Regions from separate parts of the Dactylosporangium cerinum genome, predicted to be linked through region 2. Evidence: riboswitches for the same ligand, from Rfam matches in the RefSeq annotation. Region 2 holds a riboswitch; the other holds the start of a gene.
What was found. Region 2 has a riboswitch for cyclic di-AMP ahead of ACFPIJ_RS15930 (hypothetical protein). Riboswitches for the same ligand answer to the same signal wherever they lie in the genome.
Positions count from the first base shown of each region.

Region 1 (4,783 bases), on a different contig from region 2:
CGCGGCGCGTGACTCCTGCGGGACGTCGGAGCCGAACTGCACGACGATCGGCATGCCGACGCCGTAGGTCCCGCCGTTGGTCAGCATCAGGTCGGACGTGACGACCGGGCCGCTGGGCTTCGCCGCCGTGGTGAAGGCCGTCTCCCGGGTCACCGGCTTGTTGTCGGTGCCGGCCGCGGTGACCTTCGCGGTGTAGGCCGTGCCGTAGCGCAGCGCGGTGGCAGGCACCCATGAGGACCCGTCGTCGCGCAGCTCGCCGGCGACCCGCTGGCCCGCCGCGTCGGTCAGGGCGACCTCGGTGACCTTCCCGTCGCTCACCTTCGTGCCGATCTCGGTGCTGATCGGCACCCCCGACTCACCCGCCGCCGGGCTGACGGCCAGCGCGACCACCGGCGGCGCGGGAGCGGTCCACTTCGCCGCCGTGTGCTTCTTCGAACTGTGGCACGCCGATAGGCCCAGTTGCGCTCCCAACGCGAGCGCGACCAGCGCAACGGCCGTCCGGCCGGGCCGTCTCATGTTCTCTGCCTGTGCATGGACATGGGGGCATCGTCGTGCCCGTCCGTGCGAGGCCGGGCCGGGAAGTGGGTGACATCGCGGAGGACCCGGGACCGCGCGAGGCGGTCCCTACCCGACGGCGTCCGCGATCTGCTGGGCGAGCCCTTCCCACTTCGCATAGGCGTCCGGGAACGCCGAGCGCTGCACCAGCTGCGCCGCGACGGTGACGGCCTGCTGCTCCCAGCCCTGGATCCGGGCCAGCGCCGCGAAGAACCTGCGCGCGGACTCGCGCGCGTCCATCAGCTGGTCGACCGAACCCCAGCTCGGCCGCTGCTGGAACAGGCCGACCGAGTCGTAGTCGTACCCGACGCCCTCGTTGGGATGCTGCAGCGACTGCGGCAGGTTCGGGTTCGCGAGGTTTCGCAGGTGGCTCTCCTGCAGCGCGGTGGCGATCCCCACGACGGCCGCGCGGCGCGGCAGGTTCAGCTGCCGGGCAACCTCGATGATCGCGACGGCGTTGTTCATCTCGGCCTGGGTCAGCCCGCCGACGGGCGCGTGCACGGTCGGCGAGGGCGACGCGGGTTGCCCGGCCGGCGACGGCGACGCCGGCGGCTTGGCGGCCGTCGTCGGGGCGGCCGTCGTCGGTGCCGGGGCGGCATCCGCGCCGTCGGCGGGTTTCCGGGCGCGGCTGCGCGAGGCGGGCGCGTCGGCCGCCGACCGTCCGTCGTCGACGGCGAGCGCCACCCCGTTCACCGGCGCGGCGACCGGCCCGGTCGACGACGACAGCGTCGCGGACAGGGCGACCGCCGCGACGGCGGCGACGGCGACGGCGTGCCGGCGCAGCTGCGCCGGCACGGGTGCGCGCAGCCGGAAGCGGGTCGCGTGCCGCCCCCGGCGGGAGCGGCGGAGGTGGCGGGGACCGCGCACCTGCGCACCGTTGAGCTGCTGGTCATCATCGGCGCCCGGGAGCATCCGGCGAGCTTAGGGGTGGCCCTGACCAGGGGTCCTGGCAGGCGTGCGGACCAGCCGACCGGAGACCGGGCGGGCCGCAGAGCGCCGGGACGCGGTCGGCGAGGTGCACCGGGGGCGCCACCCGGCCGACCGGCGGCCCGCCCACGGTGTGCACCAGGTCCGTTCGCCACGCCGTCGTCTCGCCCGGTAGCCGAGCCGCACGGCGGGATCCGGTGCCCTTGCGCCGCCCCGGTAGGGTCCTCGCATCCGCCCGGCCCACCGTCACCCACCTCGGATGACACCGCGGCGGATCCGCTGAGTCGCGTCCACGCGAGCCGGGGAACCGAGCACCACCGGGGTGAATCCGCGGGGCCTGCGCCCCGAGGTAGGGCGATCTTCCCGCCCGAACCCGTCAGCTAACCCGGTAGGCGGCACCGGAAGGAGCACCACCGTGCAGCCATTGACCCGGTATCACCCGTGTCGCACCACCTCGACCCTCGGCCCGGCCCGGTAGCCGCCGGTCCTCACCGCACCGGCCCGCGCCGGTCGGGCCGGCCCGCTGCCCGGATCACGTCCGGCACCGGCAACAGCAGCCGTTATCCAGCATGTCTGTCGAGGTACCCGTGAGCTACCTGTACAAACCCAGGCACCAGAGTCCCGTCGCGGCACGTTCCCGCGTGCTGCCGATCGCGGCACGTTCCCGCGTGTTGCCGATCGCGGCCGCCGCGGCGGTCCTCGCGGTGACGGCGGTCGTCGGCGTGGCCGTGCACGCCTCGGCGCCCGCGCCGATGGCCGACGCGCAGTCGCTGACCTCCGCGGATCCGTCGTGGTCCGGTGCCGCACCGGCCGCGCGTGACCGGCAGCGGACGCAGGCGGCGCCCAACGCCGCGACCACCCCCTCGAAGGCCGCCGGTGCGGCGCCGTCCACGGCCGCCCCGCCCGCCGCCACCACACCGGCCGCCACCACGCCGGCCGCTCCGCCGGCGGCGAAGGAGCTCGCGTACCGGTTCGCCTGGCAGGAGAACTACTACTTCTGCGGCCCGGCCGCGACCCGCATCGCACTGACCGCGCGAGAGCTGTACCCGTCCCAGTCCGAGGTCGCCCAGAGCCTGCGCACGACCGTCAACGGCACCAACTCCGCCGACGACACCACCCGGTCGCTCAACGCGTACACGAAGAGCTCCTTCTACAAGTCGCACTTCATCACCGGTCAGTCGGCCACCCAGGCGGAGATCGACCGGATGCAGGCGGACATCGTCAACGCGATCACCAACGGCTACGCCGTGGTCGCCAACATCGCCGGCTCCACTGTGGACGACAAGGGAGGTTCGCACTCGTACCCGGGCGGCCACTACCTCACGGTGGTGGGCTACAGCAACGGCGGCAGGACGGTGAAGATCGCCGACCCCGCGGACGCTCTGGGCGTCGGGTACTACACGCTGACGACGGCCAAGCTCGCCCACTGGACCGCCCTGCGCGGGTATTCTGCCTGACCCGGCGCGGTCAGCGGCCCAGGGCCCGCACCCGGCTGGGTGGCTGGAACGCCTGGACCGGCTGGCCGCGCAGCGCGGCCGCGATGGTCTGCGCGACGGCGGCGTTGACCGAGCCGGCGACGCCGCTGCCCACCTGGTCGTTGGGGTTGTCCACGTTCACCGCGATGCCGGCCGCCGCGATCTGCGGGGTGAAGCCGACGAACGTCTCCGTCGAGTTGTACTCGGAGCTGCCGGTCTTGCCCGCGACCGGGCGGCCGCCGAGGATGCCGGACACGTTCTCGGCCGTGCCGCCGTCGCACTTGTTGTACGCCGACGACCGGCTGACCGGGCACCGGGCCGCGTCGGTCGCGGCGGCCGCCACGTCGGCGCTGATCACCTGCCGGCACTTCGGGGCGGCGGCGTCGACCGGTCTGCCGTTGGTGTCGGTGATCGACAGCACCGGCAGCGGCTGGCAGTACAGGCCTCCGGCGGCGACCGCGGCGTAGGCGTTGGCGAGGTCGAGCGGTGTGGTCGAGGCGACGCCGAGGGTGAACGACCCCCACTGGTCCGCCTTGGCCGCCATCGCGGCGTCCGCGCCGGAGCGGAACGTGATGCCGAGCCGCTGCGCCATCTCGACCACGCGGCGCGCGCCGATCTGCTGCTCGAGCCAGACGAAGTAGGTGTTGACCGAACGGCCGAAGCCGTTCCACATCGTCCGGTCCCCGTTCATCCAGCTCGGGGACTCGTTCGCGGGGCACCACCGGCCTCCGCAGCTGCCCGGCCCGCTGCCCGGCCACCCGGTCGCCAGCCGGCTCGGTGCGTTGAACCTGGTGTTCAGCGGCAGGCCCGCGTCGAGCGCGGCGAGCATGGTGAACATCTTGAACGTCGAGCCCGCCTGATATCCGGCGACGCCGCCACCGCCCGCGATGAGCTGGTTGACGCTGTTCGGGTACCGCGGGTGCTGGGGCGGGTTGGGAGCCAGGCTGTAGTGGCGGTTGACGGCCATCGCGAGGACCCGGCCGCTGCCGGGGGTGACGACGGCCAGCGGCATCGACCGCGCGCTGCCGTAGCCGTAGACGCTCAGGGACTGGTTCAGCGTGCTCGCCTGGATCCCCGGGTCGAGCGACGTGACCACCGTGTAGCCGCCGGTGCGCAGCGTCTCGTCGCGCTCGGCGCGGGTGGCGCCGAACTCCGGCTGGCTGCCCCACCACTGGCGGAAGTAGTCGCAGAAGAAGCCCCAGTCGTTGTGCGCCGGCGGGACGGACACGCAGTTGTTGGGCAGGTCGCGCTCGTTGATCTTCAGCTCCTGGGCCTGCGCCGCGGCGGCGTCCGCGGCGCTGATCACCCCCATCTTCGTCATCGCGTCGAGCGTGTAGGCACGGCGCTGCAGGGCCGCGGTCCGGTCGCCGCTGATCGGGTTGTCGCCGTCCGGTGACTGCAGCAGCCCGGCCAGCAGCGCCGCCTCGGGCAGCGTCAGGTCCAGGGCCGACTTGCCGAAGTACGTCTGGCTCGCGGCGTAGATGCCGTAGGCGCCGGCCCCGAAGTAGGCGATGTTCAGGTACCCCTTGAGGATGTCCTGCTTGCTCAGGTGCTGTTCCAGCATCGTCGCGTAGCGCATCTCACGCACCTTGCGGGCGGGCGTGTCGGCACCCGCGTCGACCCGCTGCTGCGGCGACAGGCTCGGGTCGTTCTTCAGCACGTTGCGGACGTACTGCATCGTCAGCGTCGAGGCGCCCTGCTGGGCGCCGCCCCGGCCGTTGGAGACCAGCGCCCGCAGGACGCTCCTGCCGTCGACACCGCGGTGCTGGTAGAAGCGGGTGTCCTCGGCCGCGACGACGGCCTGCTGGAGCACCGGTGCGATCTGG
Region 1 covers NZ_JBHSIU010000118.1:17,985-22,767, reverse strand. Annotated here, with positions in the region: gene ACFPIJ_RS56670 (L,D-transpeptidase) at 1-516, opposite strand, end outside; gene ACFPIJ_RS56665 (hypothetical protein) at 625-1,467, opposite strand; cyclic di-AMP (ydaO/yuaA leader) riboswitch at 1,750-1,892, shown strand; gene ACFPIJ_RS56660 (C39 family peptidase) at 2,070-2,939, shown strand; gene ACFPIJ_RS56655 (transglycosylase domain-containing protein) at 2,950-4,783, opposite strand, start outside.
Region 1: linked by a shared signal. The riboswitch ahead of ACFPIJ_RS56660 (C39 family peptidase) and the one ahead of ACFPIJ_RS15930 (hypothetical protein) in region 2 are both predicted to bind cyclic di-AMP.

Region 2 (4,783 bases):
CATCGCCCGGCGGAGGAACCGTCGTGCCGCCACGGCGTCGCGGCGGGCGGACACGAGTACGTCGGTGACCTGGCCGTGCTGGTCGACGGCCCGGTACACGAATCGCCAGACACCGTTGACCTTGACGTATGTCTCGTCGGTGAACCATCTGTCGCCGGGTGCGTGCCGGCAGAACCGGGCCGCGTCGACCAGCAGCGGGGTGAAGCGTTGCACCCAGCGGAAGACGGTGACGTGGTCGACCTCAACACCACGCTCAAGTAGCAACTCCTCGACGTCGCGGTAGGAGAGGTTGTACCGCAGGTAGAGCCGGACGGCGACCATGATGACGTCGGGCGGGAACTGGAACCCGGCGAACGCTGACCGTGGTGGCTGGACTGGACGCCGGCGGTTCGAGTGCTTCACCGTTCAAGCCTGCCTGACCAGGGCATCGATCAATGCAACAGACCCCGCGAAGACAACCGAGAGAAGCCGACCCACGGAACCGGGAGCGCAGCCCGACCCCTCGGCCGCGTCACTATAATGATCAATCCGTGACCGCCGGAGGGAACCCCGGGCGCGCTACGCGACGGCGTCGACAATCTGCTGAGCGAGGGTCTGCCACTTCGCGTAGGCGTCTGGATAGGCGGACACTTGGACGGTTTGCGCCGCTACGGTGATCTGCAGCTGCTCCCAGCCGGGGATCTTCGCCAGCGCGGAGTAGAAGCGGCGCGCGGATTCGTGCGGATCCATCAGCTGGGCGACGGTCCCCCAGTTGGGTCGCTGCTGGAAGAGCCCGACCGAATCGTGGTCGTACCCGACGCCTTCGTTCGGGTGCTTCAACGACTCCGGCAGGTTCGCATTCGCGAGGTTTCTCAGATGGCTTTCCTGCAACGCGGTGGCGATCGCCACCACGAACGCGCGTCGGGGCAGTTTCAGTTGCTGGCCGGCTTCGATGATGGCCACGGCGTTGTTCATCTCGGCCTGGGTCAGCCCGCCGACGGGGCCGCGGACGGTCGGCGACGGCGAGGACGCTGGTGACGACGACGCTGGTGCGCTCGGCTTCGTCTGCGACGGCTTCGGATGGGCCGTGGCCGTTGCGGTCGGTTGCCGGCTGGGCTGTACCTGGCCGCGTTGTTTGCTGCGGGAAGCGTCGTTCTCGGCGACCCTCGCTCGGTCCGCGTCGTCCGCCAGCGCCATGTCGGCATGTACTGCGATACCCGGGGTAGTGGCCGACGATGTCGGCAGCAAAGACCAACCGATCCCCGTGGCGGCGATGATGGCTGCGCCGAGGTACAGCCCGATCCGGGGGCGGGCCGCGTGGCGGCCGCGGCGGGAACGTTGCAGGTGACGAGGGCCGCGAACGTTCGCGGCGCTGTCCTGCTGGACCTCAGTCTCGCCGGTGGACATTCGGCCTCCCTCCGGCCGGCGCGGATTCGGTGCGGCAGCAGACCAAGAACGTCACGCTGCACATCCGGCGGCAAACCGCCGAGGCCGCCGAGGGCGGCGGCTTCCGGAGGGCGGACTGGTTTTGTTGTGCTGTGATGTGAACAGGTGCTGCACGGGAACCTCGACATTGCATGCTGGAACGCGACGGCTGGGGCCGGCGCCGGACGGCGCGGTCGTTCTGCGTCCGGGCGGCCGGTATCGCCCCCTGCCGCCGAAGCTGGTGTCGGCAGGGGTGGTCAGCGGCACTGCCCACTAACTGTCCAAAGTGGACAGTGATAGCTGGGTCGGTGTCGCGTCGTGGGTGTGCGGGTGTCGGCGCCGAAACGGCTACTGAACCGGACACCGTCTCATCACCGTCGACGCCCAATGGGCGCCCGGGCCGCGGGTCGAGGTCAGGCGGCAGATGTGATGCGACGCGAGGGTTTGCACGCACTACTCCTTCCGGCACCGCCTGCCGGGTTAGCTGACGGGTTCGGGCGGGAAGCTCGCCCTACCTCGCGGCACGTGGCCCCGTGGATTCACCCCAGTTGTGCCTGGTTCCCCGGCTCGTGCGAACACGACTCAGCGGATCCACTGTGGAGTCACCCTAGGCGGTGACGGTTAGCCACAGTTGATTTCATGACCCTAGCGGGTACGCAAATGCGCGTGAAGCGTCCGACGGAAATCTAAGCGGAACGTAAGGAATTAACTACACGTTTCAGCTATCGGGCGTTCGGCAGCCCGGCGATGTGATTCGTGTATGACCGGGGGAACGGTCTCCATCGTCGACCGTTCCCCGGTGCGGCCGCCCGTGCCAGGTGCGAACCGGCGCGGGTGTGTTCGGGTGACGCCACAGCAGGACGCCGGCAGTCACCCGTGCGTGATCCTCTCCCACCGGCTGGGTGGTGCGAGTGCCTGAGTGGTCTGCAGGGCAGTGGTTACGGCCGTGGCTGAGGCAGTGAGCTTGAGCGTGCCGACATGGGTCCCCGCTGCAATGTGGCGGCGCGGCATAGTGGTCAGGGTATCGATCTGGTAGGCCAAGCCGGGCCAGCCGAGCACGTCCACGTCGCCGGTTGCGGCAAGGGTTGTGCTCCTGCCCATCGGTCCCCGGGCGGTCGCCACAATATCTCCGGCGCGCACGACCCGGTACTTGTGCGGCAGGCTGCTGCTGGCTTGGATCAGGCGACGGGTGGCCTCGAAGGCGTCTGCCATGTTCGGGCCGGGTGCGAGTACGGCGCCGATGATCCTGAGCCGCTGCCCTTCTGCGGAGATCTCGGCCGCGAAGAGCAGGCAGCCGCCGGCCTCATCGGTGGAGCCGGTCTTGATGCCGACGATCCCGTCCTTACCAAGCTGTGTGTTGACGTTCCTGGCCGGCCCGACGACGGGCAGCGTGGCCTGCGGCATCGCCACAATCTGCGCCAACACCGGCACCTGCATTGCCACCCGGCCCAGGGTGACCTGGTCGGCAGCGGTGCTGACGGTGGACGGTGCGAGCCCGGACGGGTCGGTATAGCGCGTGTCTGCCATCCCGAGGCCGGCTGCGGCCTGGTTCATTTTGGCCACGAACGCATCGCTGCTGCCGGCGTCCCACCGGGCGAGGATGTGGGCGATGTTGTTGGCCGAGGGCAAAAGCAGGGCCTGGAGGGCTTGCCGTTCGGTGAGCACCTCGCCGGCCACAACCTGGACCAGCGACTGGCCGGAGGCGAGCTGAGACGGATAAGCGGCGGCCTCCTCAGCCGAGACGGTCAGCGTGGGGCCGTTCTCGTCCAGGCGCAGGGGATGATCCCGCAGGACAACGTACGCGGTCATCACCTTGGCGACGCTAGCGATCGGCACGGGTCGGGAACCACCGGAGGAGCCCAGCCGGCCGAGCCCGTCAATCTCAACCGCTGACTGCCCGGCCTCCGGCCACGGCAACACTGGCGGAACGCCTGGGATTGCGTATACCCGCGGCACGGTCTGCACGATCCGTGGCGCCGGCACCGGACTGACCAGCCTGAGCGTGACGAATCCGCCGACGGCGAGCACCACGACCACCGCGGCCACAGACAGCCACAGCCCTCGACGACGAGCCTGCCGCGGTACAACCACCGGCTCCACACTGGTCTTGGTCAACTTGAACTCCCCACAGCCGATCGCCCCAAATTTCAAGCCGCGGTACGAACGCGGCGTTCCGCGCTACCCGATGCGACCGCCGGCTAACGTCTCAAAATGCCATCGACTTCATGGCCGTCGGGGAGCTGGCTCGCCACAGTCGAACGTCGTGCCACTGTCCCCATATCGGCATGCCGGAAGGCGATCATCCGGGTGGCCAGCAGCCCTGGCTGCCGGCGCCTCACCCTCACCGTGCGGTCCGAGCCGGCCGGCACCGCGCTCAACTGCTCCGTACGGGCGTGCAGCTCACCCCGCCGCGCCGGGCGGGCTGGTCCTGGAGGGCGACGTCCAGGCCGCCGGCTACGGCATCGTCGCTCTCCCAGATCCGCCGTCACGTCGGGTGTCGCATTATGCGAGTCCGGCAAGAAAAGCAACCCGGCGCCGACGAGACCGGCCTCGACCAGTCCGATAAAGACCCGGTCGCTGATCCGCCCGACAATCTTTCTGCCCGCCCACGCCCCGGCGATCGTGGCCGGGGTCAGCGCGGCGCCGTAGAGCAGGACCTGTCCGGTGAGCAGGTCACCGGCGCCGTAGACGGCGATCTTGGTCAGGTGCATGGTGAGCGCCGCGGCCGCCTCGGTGCCGATGTAGGCGGCGCGGGCCAGGCCGTAGGCGAGGAAGAACGGTGCGGTCAGCGGGCCGACCGACCCCAAGAGGGCCGAGCCGAATCCCGAGGCGGCGCCGATGCCGGCGAACGCCCGGTCACCGGGCTTGCCGGGACGGGGATGGAAGCGGCGCCAGAGGACCACACCGATCAGGAACCCCAGCAGCTGCTTGAGCGCACTCAGCGGGGCGTGGTCCAGCAGTACCGCCCGAGGATCGCCAGCGGTACCGCACCGGCGGCGAACCAGCTCACCAGCGGCCGCTGCAGGCCGGTGGACCCGCCACCGCCGCCGGATGCCCGCACGTCGCCGCCACCCCCATCGCCACCGTGTGGGGATCTGCCGCCGAGTTTGGGGAGTTTTGTGAACTTGTCGACGCCGGCGCTGAGTGCGCCGTCGAGGCCGCCGCGGATCATGGTGTCGGCCAGGCCGTTCCAGGAGAACTCGGCGTCGCCTCGGCCAACGTCGACCATGTAGCCGGCGCCAGCGGACATCGCGCCGGCGACGGCGCCGGCGCTGCGCTACCGGAGGATGTCGCCACTGAGCGGACGTCGAACGGAACCTGACCGGATGAGCCGAGTCGTCGTCGGGTAGCCGCTTTCATGGATCGCCGTTGACGCCGC
Region 2 covers NZ_JBHSIU010000018.1:88,091-92,873, forward strand. Annotated here, with positions in the region: gene ACFPIJ_RS15925 (IS6 family transposase) at 1-402, opposite strand, end outside; gene ACFPIJ_RS15930 (hypothetical protein) at 559-1,386, opposite strand; cyclic di-AMP (ydaO/yuaA leader) riboswitch at 1,859-2,002, opposite strand; gene ACFPIJ_RS15935 (D-alanyl-D-alanine carboxypeptidase family protein) at 2,275-3,519, opposite strand; gene ACFPIJ_RS15940 (sulfite exporter TauE/SafE family protein) at 3,603-4,457, opposite strand; gene ACFPIJ_RS15945 (hypothetical protein) at 4,343-4,633, opposite strand; gene ACFPIJ_RS15950 (hypothetical protein) at 4,682-4,783, opposite strand, start outside.